DNA from 2 places in the Kitasatospora sp. NPDC059599 genome. Region 1 is predicted to be linked to the other one. Evidence: predicted binding sites of a transcription regulator. Region 1 holds the regulator's gene; the other holds the start of a gene.

What was found. The regulator HrcA, encoded in region 1, represses chaperone genes, less so after heat shock. The targets are predictions, from matches to a motif close to TTNGCACTCNGNNNNNCNGAGTGCNAA.
Region 2: the regulator HrcA is predicted to act here: its motif matches at 5,008-5,034, upstream of groES (co-chaperone GroES).

Annotation. Positions count from the first base shown of each region.
Region 1 covers NZ_JBHWCL010000029.1:16,478-23,851, forward strand. Annotated here, with positions in the region: gene ACFV04_RS13260 (DUF3097 domain-containing protein) at 1-432, opposite strand, end outside; gene ACFV04_RS13265 (hypothetical protein) at 464-1,048, opposite strand; gene htpX (zinc metalloprotease HtpX) at 1,075-1,995, opposite strand; gene hrcA (heat-inducible transcriptional repressor HrcA) at 2,284-3,318, shown strand; gene dnaJ (molecular chaperone DnaJ) at 3,390-4,529, shown strand; gene ACFV04_RS13285 (16S rRNA (uracil(1498)-N(3))-methyltransferase) at 4,632-5,381, shown strand; gene ACFV04_RS13290 (S41 family peptidase) at 5,488-7,374, shown strand, end outside.
Region 2 covers NZ_JBHWCL010000006.1:83,397-90,770, reverse strand. Annotated here, with positions in the region: gene ACFV04_RS03920 (response regulator transcription factor) at 53-664, opposite strand; gene ACFV04_RS03915 (WhiB family transcriptional regulator) at 1,227-1,553, shown strand; gene ACFV04_RS03910 (LysR family transcriptional regulator) at 1,654-2,652, opposite strand; gene groL (chaperonin GroEL) at 2,798-4,426, opposite strand; gene groES (co-chaperone GroES) at 4,562-4,867, opposite strand; gene ACFV04_RS03895 (hypothetical protein) at 5,116-5,439, shown strand; gene ACFV04_RS03890 (methyltransferase domain-containing protein) at 5,457-6,635, shown strand; gene ACFV04_RS03885 (polysaccharide deacetylase family protein) at 6,655-7,374, opposite strand, start outside.

The sequences.
Region 1 (7,374 bases):
CTCCACCACGACGCCCTCGATCCGCAGGTCGTCGCCCCAGACCCGCTCGACCAGCTCGGCGTCGTGCCGGCCCTCGACGTAGATCCGCGACTCCCGGGCGACCCGGGCGCGGGCGCCGGGCACGGCGACCGAGCCGGAGGCGGTGCGGCCGGGCGTGCGGGGCGCCGCGGGGGCGGCGGGACGGACCAGGGTGACCACCGAGCCCTCCAGCAGGAAGCCGCGCGGCACCAGCGGGAACACCCGGTGCTTGCCGAAGCGGTCCTCCAGGGTGACGGTGAACCCCTCGGCGGTCTTCTCACAGCGCACCACGGCCCCGCAGAAGCCGGTCGCCGCCTCCTCGACCACCAGGTCCCGCTCGGCGGGCACCTCCGGGGCGGGGGTCTGCTTCTTCCACGGTGGGGTCAGGTCGGGTCCGTACTGGCGGCTGCGCATACGGGTGATCATAGGGAGGGCGGACGGTGCGTCAGAGGCCCGGCGCGCCCCAGACCGGGAACCAGCGGCTCAGGTCCTTCTCCAGCCGCAGGTCGTTCCCCAGCATCGCGTTGACCTGCAGTTCCAGCGGGCTGTTGCGCTTCTCCCCGCCGCCGGGCATCGGGGCGAACGGGTAGAAGGTGCCGCGCTTGTAGAGGTAGACCAGGGCCAGCGACTGCCCCTGCGCGTCGCGGAAGCCGACCAGCGAACAGAGCAGCTGCGGCCCGAAGCCGTTCGCCTCCAGTTCGCTGTTGACCGCGTGCAGGTCGTTCACCAGCTCCGGCAACTCCCCGGGGGAGTGCCGGGCGAGCAGCCACGAGTAGCCGTAGTCGTCCTTGGAGGCCTCCACCGGGACGCCGCCGCGCTCGGTGTCGGCGTCCAGCAGCGCCCGCACCTGCTGCTCCACCTGGACGAAGGCCGCGCCCTCGACGGCCGCGAAGCAGACCGAGCCGAGCCCGGTGGGCAGGAAGCCGGTGGCGGCCTCCAGGGTGAGCGCGGCGGACGGCACGCCGAACAGCTGGTCGAGGTCGGGCTTGACGGGCTTGGTGCGGCCGAACAGGGCGTCCAGGATTCCCACGGCGGTCCTTTCGTGTGCTCGGACGGTCAGCGGCCGAGCTGCTCGGAGATCTTCGCCAGCTGCGCCAGCCGCGTCTCCAGCGTCGGGTGGGTGGAGAACAGCTGCGAGGCCGTCTCCCGGGCGCTCAGCGCGGGCGCGAAGTAGAAGGCGTTGTAGGGCTGCGACTTGCGCAGGTCCTCGGTGGGGATGGCGGAGATCTGCCCGGTCACCTTGGTGAGCGCCGAGGCGAGCGCGCTGGGCCGGCCGGTGAGCTGGGCGGCGGCGCGGTCGGCGGCCAGCTCGCGGTAGCGGGACAGCAGCCGGGTGAGCAGGAAGCTGATCGCGTAGACGACCATCGAGACCAGCGGGATGATCAGCGCCAGGATCGCCGTGTTCTGGTCGTTGTTGTTGCGGCCGCCGCCCATGAACCCGCCGTACACGGCGATCCTGGTCATCGCTCCGGCGAGCACGCCGAGGAAGCCGGCGATCGTCATCACCGCGACGTCCCGGTGGGCGACGTGGGACAGCTCGTGCGCGAGGACGCCCTCCAGTTCCTCGGGCTCCAGCCGGCGCAGCAGGCCGGTGGTGACGCAGACCACCGCGTTCTGCGGGTTGCGGCCGGTGGCGAAGGCGTTGGGCATGTCGTTGTCGGCGACCGCCACGCGGGGTTTGGGCATGTCGGCCAGCGCGCAGAGCCGGTCGATCGTGCCGTGCAGTTGGGGGAAGTCCTCCGGGGACACCTGGTGGGCTCCCATGGCCCGTTCGGTGATCTTGTCACTGAACCAGAACTGGGCCACGAACAGCCCGCCGGAGATCAGGACGATCAGCGGCCATGCGCCGCGCAGCAGCGCGATCAGCAGGCCGGTGAAACCGACGTACAGCAGCCCGATCACGAACATCGTGGCGACCATGCGGCCGGTCAGGCCGCGGTCGGGCGCGAAACGGGTGTGCTGGCCCGAGCTCGACATCGCTTGCTCCTCCATTCGCCGTCGCTTTCGATGCTGCCACCCGGACGGCCGCGAGGCACCACCCCCGCGCCGGGAAGCGTGAACGCTCCCCGTCCCGCGGGCCGTACCCGGAACTGCGGGCAGGATCACTCCGGTCCGGCCGTTCCTGCCGTAGGACCCGGGCCTTACACTGGCAGGTACGGTTCTGGCACTCGCGCGTTCAGAGTGCCAGGACCGGGGCCTCCCGGAGCGGCCCGCAGCACTCAGGGACACAGACGGACAACGTGCGAAGACGGAGGTGCGTGCCCCATGGCCGGAGAGGTCCGCCAGCTGGACGACCGCAAGCTCGCCGTGCTCCGCGCGATCGTGCAGGACTACGTGGGCACCGAGGAGCCGGTCGGGTCCAAGGCCCTCGTGGAGCGGCACAATCTCGGGGTCTCGCCGGCGACGGTCCGCAACGACATGGCGGCGCTGGAGGAGGAGGGCTACATCCACCAGCCGCACACCAGCGCCGGCCGCATCCCGACCGACAAGGGGTACCGCCTCTTCGTCGACCGGCTCGCCGAGGTCAAGCCGATGAGCGCCCCCGAGCGCCGGGCGATCCGGCACTTCCTGGACGGCGCGGTCGACCTGGACGACGTGGTCGCGCGCACCGTGCGGCTGCTCGCCCAGCTGACCCGGCAGGTCGCGGTCGTCCAGTACCCGTCGCTGACGCGCTCGACCGTCCGGCACATCGAGCTGGTGGCGCTGGCCCCGGCCAAGGTGATGCTGGTGCTGATCACCAACACCGGCCGGGTCGAGCAGCGGATGGTCGACTGCCCGGGTACGGTCGGCGAGACGGTCCTGGCGGACCTGCGGACCGCGCTGAACGGCAGAGCGGCCGGCCGCCTCCTCCCGGACGTCCCGGGGCTGCTGGAGGAACTCCCGGCGATGTTCGAGCAGGCCGACCGGCCGACCGTCAGCACGGTCCTGGCGACCCTGTTCGAGACGCTCGCGGAACAGAACGAGGAACGGATCATGCTGGCCGGCACGGCCAATCTGACCCGCTTCGGCCACGACTTCCCCCTCACCATCCAGCCGGTGCTGGAGGCCCTGGAGGAGCAGGTCATCCTGCTCCGCCTCCTGGGTGAGACCAATGACGCCGCGATGACGGTCCGGATCGGGCGGGAGAACGCCTACGAAGGGCTGATTTCCACCTCGGTCGTGTCGGTCGGTTACGGTTCGGGCGACGAGAGCGTGGCCAAACTGGGTGTGATCGGTCCGACCCGGATGGACTACCCGGGCACAATGGGGGCGGTGCGGGCGGTGGCGCGGTACGTGGGTCAGATCCTGGCCGAGTCGTAGCAAACAGCCGTCGGACATCCTGACGGCGTCCAGTCGCAGCACTACTACAGGCGGAACAAGCGGAGCATTTGGTGGCCACGGACTACTACGCGGTACTCGGCGTCCGACGGGATGCGGGGCAGGACGAGATCAAGAAGGCGTTCCGGCGCCTGGCACGCGAACTGCACCCGGACGTCAACCCGGACCCGAAGACGCAGGAGCGGTTCAAGGAGATCAACGCCGCCTACGAGGTGCTCTCCGACCCGCAGAAGCGCCAGGTCTACGACCTCGGCGGCGACCCGCTGTCCCCGGGCGGGGGCGGTGCGGGCGGCTTCGGCGCGGGCGCGGCGGGCTTCGGCTTCTCCGACATCATGGACGCCTTCTTCGGCGCCGCGGCCGGCCAGCGCGGCCCGCGCTCGCGCACCCGCCGCGGCCAGGACGCCATGATCCGGCTGGAGATCACCCTGGAGGAGGCCGCGTTCGGCACCACCAAGGAGCTCCAGGTCGACACCGCCGTCACCTGCACCACGTGCAGCGGCGAGGGCGCGGCCCCCGGCACCTCCGCCCAGACCTGCGACATGTGCCGCGGCAAGGGCGAGGTCTCCCAGGTCACCCGGTCCTTCCTGGGCCAGGTCATGACCTCCCGCCCCTGCCCGCAGTGCCAGGGCTTCGGCACCGTCGTGCCGACCCCGTGCCCGGAGTGCGCCGGCGACGGCCGGGTCCGCGCCCGTCGCACCCTGACCGTCAAGATCCCGGCCGGTGTCGACAACGGCACCCGGATCCAGCTGGCCGGCGAGGGCGAGGTCGGCCCCGGCGGCGGCCCGGCCGGCGACCTGTACGTCGAGATCGCCGAGTCCGCCCACGCGATCTTCCAGCGGCGCGGCGACGACCTGCACTGCACCGTCACCATCCCGATGACGGCTGCCTCGCTCGGCACCCAGGTGCCGCTGCAGACCCTGGACGGCCTGGAGGAGGTCGACATCCGGCCCGGCACCCAGTCCGGCCAGTCGATCCCGCTGCACGGCCGCGGCATCACCCACCTGCGCGGGGGCGGCCGGGGCGACCTGATAGTGCACGTCGAGGTGAAGACGCCCACCAAGCTCGACCCCGAGCAGGAGGAGCTGCTGCGCCGTCTGGCGGTGCTGCGCGGCGAGGAGCGGCCCTCCGGCCAGTTCGCGCCCGGCCAGCAGGGCCTGTTCTCCCGGCTGAAGGACGCCTTCAACGGCCGGTAGCCGTCGCGCGGGGGTGCCGGGGGCCGACCCCGGCACCCCTTTCGCGTGCCCCCGCCGGTTCCCCCTCCCGCCCCAGGCCCCGCCCCGGAAAGGTGCCCCCGCATGACCGCGCCCGTCTTCGTCGTCGAGACCGAACGGATCGCCGCCGCCGCGCCCGGCGCGCTGGTGCGCCTGGACGGCCCGGAGGGGCGGCACGCGGCCGCGGTGAAGCGCCTGGAGGCCGGTGAGGCGGTGACCCTCGCCGACGGACGGGGGCTCGGCGTGGACGGAACGGTCGCCACGGTGCACGGCAAGGACGCGATCGACGTCGCGGTCGCCGCGGTGCGGCGCGAGCCGGAGCCCGCGCCGCGGATCGTCGTCGTCCAGGCGCTGCCGAAGGGCGACCGCGGCGAACTGGCCGTGGAGACCATGACCGAGGTCGGTGTGGACGTGGTGATCCCCTGGGCGGCCTCCCGCTGCATCACCCAGTGGAAGGGCGAGCGCGGCGCCAAGGCGCTCGCCAAGTGGCGGGCCACCGCCCGGGAGGCGGGCAAGCAGTCCCGTCGGCTGCGCTTCCCCGAGGTGCGCGACCCGATGACCACCAGGCAGCTGGCACCGGTGCTCGCCGGGGCCGCGTTCGCCGCCGTGCTGCACGAGGAGGGCGCCGAACCGCTGGCGCACGCCGCGCTGCCCGCCGCCGGCGACCTCGTGCTCGTCGTCGGCCCGGAGGGCGGGGTGTCCCCGGAGGAGCTGGCCGCGTTCGCCGACGCGGGAGCGAAGCCGTACCGGCTGGGCCCCTCGGTGCTGCGCACCTCCACCGCCGGGGTGGCCGCCGGCGCGCTGCTGCTGGGACGCACCCGCCGCTGGGCGTAGCCCGCCGTACTACGGTCCCGCGGCCGGGTCCAGCGGGCTCGCCCGAGTGGCCCGACTCTGCCGAAAAGCCCGGCGGCTCGTACGCGTACGTGCCTACCCTGGCCGCGTGACGGACTCCCTGAGCACCCCCGCGGGCGCCTACCTGCGCCACCCCCACCTGCACGGCGACCTGGTCACCTTCGTCGCCGAGAACGACCTCTGGCTCGCCCCGCTGGAGGGCGGCCGGGCCTGGCGGCTGACGGCCGACCACCTGCCGGTCCACGACCCCCGGTTCTCCCCGGACGGGCGGCACATCGCCTTCACCTCCACCCGGGACGGCGCGCCCGAGGTGCACGTGGTGCCGGTGGACGGCGGCCCGTCCCGCCGGCTCACCCACTGGGGCAGCGGCCAGACCCGGGTCCAGGGCTGGACGGCCGACGGCCGCCCGATCGCCACCACCACCGCCGGCCAGGCCACCCCGCGCCGCACCTGGGCGCACGCCGTGCCGCCGGACGGCGGCGAGCCCGCGCGACTGCCGTACGGGCCGGTCGGCGGGATCGCCTTCGAGCCGGGCGGCGACCGGGTGCTGCTGGCCAGCGCCGCGATCCGCGAACCGGCCTGGTGGAAGCGCTACCGGGGCGGCCGGGCGGGCAAGCTGTGGCTGGGCCGGGAGGAGTTCGCCCGGGTCCACGAGGAGCTGGACGGGCAGCTGTCCTCGCCCCTGTGGGTGGCCGGCGGGGACGGCGGCCGCATCGCCTTCCTGTCCGACCACGAGGGCGTCGCCGAACTGTGGTCCAGCCTCCCGGACGGCACCGACCTGCGCCGCCACACCACCGGCACGGACGGCTTCTACGCCCGCAACGCCGCCACCGACGGCACCCGGGTGGTGTTCCACCGGGCCGGTGACGTCTGGCTGCTGGACGACCTGGCCGGCGCCGAGCCGCGCCGCCTGGACATCCGGCTGGCCGGCCCGCGCAGCGGCCGCCGCCCCCGCCCGGTGCCCGCCGCGCACTGGCTGGAGTCCGTCGCCCCCGACCGCACCGGCCGGGCCAGCGCCGTCGTGGTGCGCGGCAGCGTGCACTGGCTGACCCACCGCGAGGGCCCGGCCCGGGTGCTGGACGAGACGCCGGGCGTGCGCGGGCGCCTGGTGCGGGTGGTGCCGGGCGAGGACGGCTCCCAGGGCGTGCTCTGGGTGTCCGACGCCGAGGGCGAGGACGCCCTGGAGTTCGCGCCCGCCGTGCACGGCGCCGAGCGCCGCCGGCTGGCCGCCGGGCAGCTCGGCCGGGTCAACGCGCTGACGGTCTCCCCGGACGGCAAGCAGGCCGCGCTCGGCGTGCACGACGGCCGGGTGCTGCTGGTGGCGCTCGCCGACGGCACCGTGCACGAGCTGGACCGCAGCACCGACGGCGAGGTCAGCGGGCTGGTCTTCAGCCCGGACTCGGCCTGGCTGGCCTGGTCGCGGCCGGTGCCGGGGCTGGGCCCGTACTCGCTGCGCCAGATCGTGCTGGCCAACCTGGCCACCCGCACCGTGAGCGAGGCCACCCAGCAGCGCTTCATCGACACCTCGCCGGCCTTCACCGCGGACGGCCGCTACCTGGCGTTCCTGTCGGTGCGCAACTTCGACCCGGTCTACGACTCGCACGTCTTCGACCTGTCGTTCCCCAACGGCTGCCGCCCGTACCTGATCACGCTGGCGGCCGACACGCCGTCCCCGTTCGGCCCGCAGCGGGCCGGGCGCCCGCTCGGCGGGGAGGAGGACGAGCCGCGGGCCAAGAAGGCCGACGGTGAGGAGGGCGGCGGCGACGCCGCACCGGTGACCAGGGTGGACCTGGACGGCATCGCCGACCGGATCGTCCCGTTCCCGGTCGAGGGCGGCCTGTTCGGCACCCTGCGGGCCGCCAAGGACGGCCTGCTGTGGACCAGGGTCCCACTGCTCGGCGAACTCGGCGACGAGGCGGCCTCCCTGGAGGACGATCGGCCCCGGCCGGTGCTGGAGCGCTTCGACCTGAAGAAG
Region 2 (7,374 bases), on a different contig from region 1:
CCCGCTCCGGGGATCGCCGGCGGCGCGCCGCACCCGGCGGCGCGGCCGGTGGTCAGCGGACCAGGCCCCAGCGGAAGCCCAGCGCCACCGCGTGCGCGCGGTCCGAGGCCCCGAGCTTCTTGAACAGCCGTCGGGCGTGGGTCTTGACCGTGTCCTCGGACAGGAACAGCTCGCGCCCGATCTCGGCGTTGCTGCGGCCGTGGCTCATGCCCTCCAGCACCTGGATCTCACGCGCCGTCAACGTCGGCGCGGCCCCCATGTCGGGGCTGCGCAGCCGGCGCGGGGCGAGCCGCCAGGTCGGGTCGGCGAGGGCCTGGGTGACGGTGGCCCGCAGTTCGGCGCGGGAGGCGTCCTTGTGCAGGTACCCGCGGGCACCCGCGGCCACCGCGAGCGCGACGCCGTCGAGGTCCTCGGCGACGGTGAGCATGATGATCCGCGCGCCCGGGTCGGCGGACAGCAGCCGCCGGACCGTCTCGACCCCGCCGAGGCCGGGCATCCGGACGTCCATCAGAACGAGATCGGAGCGGTCGGCCACCCAGCGGCGGAGGACCTCCTCCCCGTTCGTCGCGGTGGTGACCCGGTCCACACCGGGTACGGTCGCGACCGCGCGGCGAAGCGCCTCGCGGGCGAGCGGGGAATCGTCGCAAACGAGAACGGAAGTCATGACCGTCGTCCTCCGCAGCTGATCCGCGTCACGTTGAGCCTCCTGGCTGGTACGAACCTCTCCGACACGGCCGATCGGCGACAGACTCCGTGCTGATCGCCCCAACTTGCCCGCGATCGTTCCCGACGTCCGGCGCCCGCTAACCGCCTCCGCACTTCCAACGACCGTCACTCGAATGAGTTACGGCCTTCAGAGCCATCTCCACCACTGTACGTGGCCAACCCATTACCGATCAGCCGCATCGCGGTGCACACGCCGCACTTTTCCGCAGCTCGCGCGCGGTGGGCGTGCGACCCGCACACCGATTCGGTGCGTCGCGCGCCCGTCGGCCACCCGATTGCCACGCCCGCGCCCGCCGAGGACCCTTGCCCACTTTGCCCGTTTTTATAGCTTTCGTATGGTCATTGACTGTTGTGCCAGTGTGTGGGTGACTTGTCCATGGAGTTGCCTTAAGTCATATTTCCAGGTGTCCACACCAGTGCATCGAAGCCCCGCCGTGCCGCTCGGCAGCAGCCCGCCGAACGCCCGGCCGACGGCCGACAGCCTCTGAAGGGAATGAGCCATGGCAGATTTCTCCCGCCTCCCCGGTCCCAACGCGGACCTCTGGGACTGGCAGCTCTCCGCAGCCTGCCGTGGCGTGGACAGCTCGCTCTTCTTCCACCCCGAGGGCGAGCGAGGGGCCGCGCGCAGTTCGCGCGAGGCCAGCGCCAAGGAGGTCTGCATGCGCTGCCCGGTGATCGCCGAGTGCGCGGCGCACGCACTGGCGGTCCGCGAGCCGTACGGGGTCTGGGGCGGGATGACCGAGGACGAGCGCGAGGAGATGCTGGGGCGCTCGCGGCACCGGCTGGTGGAGGTCCCACTGACCCCGCCGGCGGTCGCGCGGCACTAGACCCGCCTCCACGACGCGCCGTGAAGAAACGTTTCTGCGCGGCGCCACAGCCCCGTCGCGGCCGATCAGGGCCCCCGCCGCCGAGCCCCGTCACCCACCGTCAGCGGGCGGCCGCCGTCCCCGCCAGCCGCTCCAGCATCAGGGCCACGGCCGGCACCTCGGCCAGGTCCGCCAGGGTCAGCGCGACCACCTGGCGCACCGCCGGCGCCCCCGAGGCCGTCCGTACCGGCACCGTCGACACGCCGTCAGGACGCACCGACTGCAGCGCCAGCCGGGGCAGCACCGCCACCCCCAGCCCGGCCGCCACCAGGCCGACCACCGCCGGGTAGTCGTCGGTCGCGAAGTCGATCCGGGGCTCGAAGCCCGCCCCCGCGCAGAGCTCCACCAGGTGGCCCCGGCACTGCGGGCAGCCCGCGATCCACTGCTCCCCCGCCAGCTCGCCCAGCCCCACCGGCCCGCCCCGCCCGGCCAGCGGGTGGGCGGCCGGCAGCAGGCCCACCAGCGGGTCGTCCAGCAGCGGCGTGACCACCAGATCGGACCAGTCCGTTCCGGCGGTCAGCTGCTGGGCCTCCAGGTTCGCCTCGGCCCGCGCCTCCCGCGGCGTGCCGTGCGCGGGCGCCGGCAGCAGAGCGGCGCCGTCGGACTGCGGGTAGCGGAAGGCCAGCGCGATCTCGCACTCACCGCCGCGCAGCATCGCCAGCGACTCCGGCGGCTCCGCCTCGACCAGCGACACGCGCACCCCCGGATGGCTGTCCCGCAGGCGGGCGACGGCGGGCGGCACCAGGGTGGAACTCGCGGTCGGGAAGGACACCAGCCGCACCCGGCCGGCCCGCAGCCCGGCGATCGCGGCCACCTCCTCCTCGGCGGCGGAGAGCCCGGCCAGGATCCCGGTGGCATGCTTGAGCAGGACCCGTCCGGCCTCGCTGAGCTGCATCCCGCGGCCCGAGCGGACCACCAGCGGGGTGTCCACGGACTTCTCCAGCGCCTTCATCTGCTGGCTGATGGCGGGCTGGGTGCACCCCAGCTCGCGGGCGGCGGCGGAGAAGGAGCCGGTGCGGGCGACGGCACGCAGGACGCGCAGGTGGCGGGCCTCGATCATGCCTTAGTTATAAGGCAATCTTTGCGTTCTGCAAAATTCTGCTGATAGTCGAAGGGTCGACGGCTACAGCGACCGCGACGGCCGGAGGCCCGGCCCGCCACCCCTCGCGGGGTGCGGACCGGGCCTCCGGTCAGTGGCTCGGGCCTCAGTGCGAGTGGCCGTGACCGCCGTGGGAGTGACCGTTGTCGGCCTCCTCCTCCTTCTTCTCCACCACGAGGGTCTCGGTGGTGAGCAGCAGGGAGGCGATCGAGGCCGCGTTCTCCAGGGCGGAGCGGGTGACCTTGACCGGGTCGATGACGCCGGCCTTCAGCAGGTCGCCGTACTCGCCGGTGGCCGCGTTGTAGCCGTGGCCGGTCTCCAGCTCGGCGACCTTGTGGGTGATGACGTAGCCCTCGAGGCCGGCGTTCTGGGCGATCCAGCGCAGCGGCTCGTGCAGCGCCTTGCGGACGACCGCGACACCGGTCGCCTCGTCGCCCGACAGGCCCAGGCCGTCCTCCAACACCTTGGCGGCGTGGACCAGGGAGGCGCCACCGCCGGCGACGATGCCCTCCTCGACCGCGGCGCGGGTCGCCGAGATGGCGTCCTCCAGGCGGTGCTTGCGCTCCTTCAGCTCCACCTCGGTGGCGGCGCCGACCTTGATGACGCAGACGCCGCCGGCCAGCTTGGCCAGGCGCTCCTGCAGCTTCTCGCGGTCCCAGTCGGAGTCGGTGGCGGCGATCTCACCCTTGATCTGGGCGACGCGGCCGGCCACGGCCTCGGCGTCACCGGCACCGTCGACGACGGTGGTCTCGTCCTTGGTGATGGTCACGCGGCGGGCGGTGCCCAGCACGTCCAGGCCGACCTGGTCGAGCTTGAGGCCGACCTCCTCGGAGATGACCGTGCCGCCGGTCAGGGTGGCCAGGTCGCCGAGGATCGCCTTGCGGCGGTCGCCGAAGCCCGGGGCCTTGACGGCGACGGCGTTGAAGGTGCCACGGATCTTGTTCACGACCAGGGTCGACAGCGCCTCGCCGTCGACGTCCTCGGCGATGATCAGCAGCGGCTTGGAGGCACCGCCCTGCAGGATCTTCTCCAGCAGCGGCAGCAGCTCCTGGATGGAGGAGATCTTGCCCTGGTTGATCAGGATGTAGGGGTCCTCCAGGACCGCTTCCTGACGCTCCGCGTCGGTGACGAAGTACGGCGACAGGTAGCCCTTGTCGAACTGCATGCCCTCGGTGAAGTCCAGCTCCACGCCGAAGGTGTTCGACTCCTCGACGGTGATGACACCGTCCTTGCCGACCTTGTCGATCGCCTCGGCGATCAGCTCGCCGACCTGGGTGTCCTGCGCGGAGAGGGACGCGACGGCGGCGACGTCGTCCTTGCCCTCGATCTCGCGGGCGACGGACAGCAGGTGCTCGGAGACGGCGGCGACGGCCTTGTCGATGCCCTTCTTCAGGGCAGCCGGGCCGGCACCGGCGGCGACGTTGCGCAGACCCTCGTTGACCAGGGCCTGGGCCAGCACGGTGGCGGTGGTGGTGCCGTCACCCGCGACGTCGTTGGTCTTGGTGGCGACCTCCTTGACGAGCTGCGCGCCAAGGTTCTCGTACGGGTCGTCCAGCTCGACCTCACGGGCGATGGTGACACCGTCGTTGGTGATGGTCGGGGCGCCGAACTTCTTGTCGATGACGACGTTGCGGCCCTTGGGGCCGATGGTCACCTTGACGGTGTCGGCCAGCTTGTTGACACCGCGCTCCAGCGAGCGGCGGGCGTCCTCGTCGAACTGCAGGATCTTCGCCATGTTCCCTATTCCCTCGGGGCTGCGGCCGGCCCACCGGCCGCCGAACTACGTGAACCAACAACCACGCCCCGGGCCCCTGTCACTTGGGACACGGATCCGGGGCGGGTCGGAACGACTTACTTCTCGATGCTGCGTTTACTTCTCGATGATGGCGAGAACGTCACGAGCCGAGAGGACGAGGTACTCCTCGCCCTGGTACTTCACCTCGGTGCCGCCGTACTTCGAGTACAGGACGATGTCACCGACGGCGACGTCGAGCGGCAGACGCTGGCCGTCCTCGAAGCGGCCCGGGCCGACGGCCAGGACGACGCCCTCCTGGGGCTTCTCCTTGGCGGTGTCCGGGATAACCAGGCCGGAGGCCGTGGTGGTCTCGGCGTCGAGCGGCTGGACCACGATGCGGTCCTCGAGCGGCTTGATGGCAACCTTGCTGCTGGTGGTCACGTCCGAGCTCCCCTTCGGAGATTACGGGGTTTTCTAACGGGTAGGGCGAGCCTGCGAGCCTGCCGTCGCGGGGGTCAGGCACGCGTCTTCGCGTTAGCACTCCCCCGGTGGGGAGTGCCAAGGACGACCATAGGCCCGTGTTAGCACTCAGTCAACCAGAGTGCCAACGACGCGCCCCGGAAGATCCTGACGACGGATGAGTACCCGTACTCATGTGCGCCCGTGACCGGGGTCGACACACTCGTGCCATGCCCGACACCCCGGTTCGCATCGGCCCGACCCGCACCGCCGACGTCCTGTGGTCCGCAGTCCTCCTGCCGGTCCTCGGGGCGATCCCGGCGCTCGCGCACCTCGTGACCGTCGCGATCCTCTTCGCCTGCGCGGACGGCGGGAAGGGCGTGGAGGTGGTCGCCCTGCTGGGCGTGCTCGTCGGCGTGGCGGTCAGCCTCGGGGTGCCGCTGTCCGTCGCGTTCCGCACCCGGCGCGCCGGTTACCGGGTCCTGCCGGTCGTCGCCGCCGTCTCCCCGTTCCTGGTGCCGGGCTGGGCCGTGGCGGGCTTCCCCGGCGCCTGACCCGCGAGAATGGCACCGTGGACACCGAGAACCTCCAGCCCCTGCTGACGCCCGAGGGCCAGGCCCTGCTCGCCGAGCTGCGCGAGTTCACCCCCGAGGAGGAGCTGGCGCTGGCCACCCGCTTGCGGCGGGGGCACCCGGCGGAGCTGGTGTCGGCGGCCTTCGGGCAGGCGCGGCTGCGGCAGCGGGCGCGGGCGAAGTTCGGGGCGGACGCCGACCTGATGTACTTCACGCCCAACGGGGTCGAGCAGTCCACCCGGCGCAGCGTGGCCGAGTGGCGGGCCCGGCGGTTCGCCGACCTGGGCGTCCGGCGACTGGCGGACCTGTGCTGCGGCATCGGCGGGGACGTGCTGGCGCTGGCCCGCGCGGGCATCGAGGTGCTGGCCGTCGACAGGGACCCGGCGGCCTGCGCCGCCACCGCCGCGAACGCCGCCGCGCTCGGCCTGTCCGAACTGGTCGAGGTGCGCTGCGCGGACGTCGCCGAGGTGGACGTGACCGGGTACGACGCGGTGTTCACCGACCCGGCCCGACGGACCGCGCGCGGCCGGGTGTTCGACCCGGAGGCGTACGCCCCGCCGCTCTCCTGGGCGATCGAGGCCGGCCGGCGGACCCCGATCGGCGCGCTGAAGGTCGCGCCCGGCATCCCGCACGAGGCCGTCCCGGCGGACGCCGAGGCCGAGTGGGTCTCCGACCACGGCGACGTCAAGGAGGCGGTGCTCTGGTTCGGCACCGGGGCCACCCGCCCGCACCGCGCCACCCTGCTCCCGCAGGGCGCCAGCCTGACCGGCGGCGACCTGCCCGACCCGCCGGCCGGCCCGGTCGGGCGCTACCTGTACGAGCCGGACGGTGCGGTGATCCGGGCCCACCTGGTGGCCGAGGTGGCCGAGCAGGTCGGCGGCCGGCTGATCGACCCGAAGATCGCCTACGTGACCTCGGACGAACTGGTCGCCACCCCGTACGCGCACGCCTTCGAGCTCACCGACGTGCTGCCCTTCCACATCAAGAAGCTGAAGGCGCTGCTGCGCGAGCGCGCGGTCGGCACGGTGGTGATCAAGAAGCGCGGGATGGCGATCACCCCGGAGGAGCTGCGCCGCCAGCTCAAGCCCTCCGGGCCGAACACCGTCACGGTGATCCTCAGCCGCACCGACCACGGCCCGCTGATGATGCTGGGGCAGCCGGTCCGGGCCCAGGGCTAGGGGCAGGGGCTAGGGGCCGTCAGGAGGCGGGGGCCTGGATGTAGTCCTCCAGCCGGGCCACCGAGAAGCCCTGCTCCTGGATCCGGGCCAGCAGGTCGCCGAACATCTGGGTCATCGTGGCGCCCTTGAGCTCCTTGGGGCCGCGGAAGTGCGCCAGGATGATGTCGCCGGGCTTCAGCTTCTTGTCCGCCGCCTGGTACTGCATGTCGTGGATCTGCATCGACTCCCGCCACAGCACGATCGCGCGCGGACCGCACTGCTGCACCGAGGTGTTGAGCGTCGGGGTGTTGGCGCCGTCGCCGAAGGGCGGGCGGAACAGCAGCGGGGCGGTGCCGTACTGCTGGGTGAGCGCCGACTGGTCGTCGCAGACCTCGGACTTCTGCTTGTCCGGGGACAGCTTGCTCATCACCGGGTGGTCCACGGTGTGGTTCTGGATGTGGTTGCCCAGCGCCTGGAGCGGCTTGAAGTAGCCGTAGTCGTTCTTGACGATGTCCTTGGTCAGGAACATCGAGATCGGCACCTTGAGGTCGGTCAGCATCTCGACGAACTTCGGGTCCTTCTCGGCGCCGTCGTCGATGGTGATGAAGACCACCTTGTCGGTCGTCTTCACGTCGCTGAAGACCGGCACCGGGCCGGTCCGTTCGAGCTTGACGGGCTTGTCCGCGGGCGGTGCCGGGGCGGGCGGGAGCGGGGTGAGGTTCCACTTCGCCCAGGCCGCCGCGCCGGCGCCGGCCGGGGT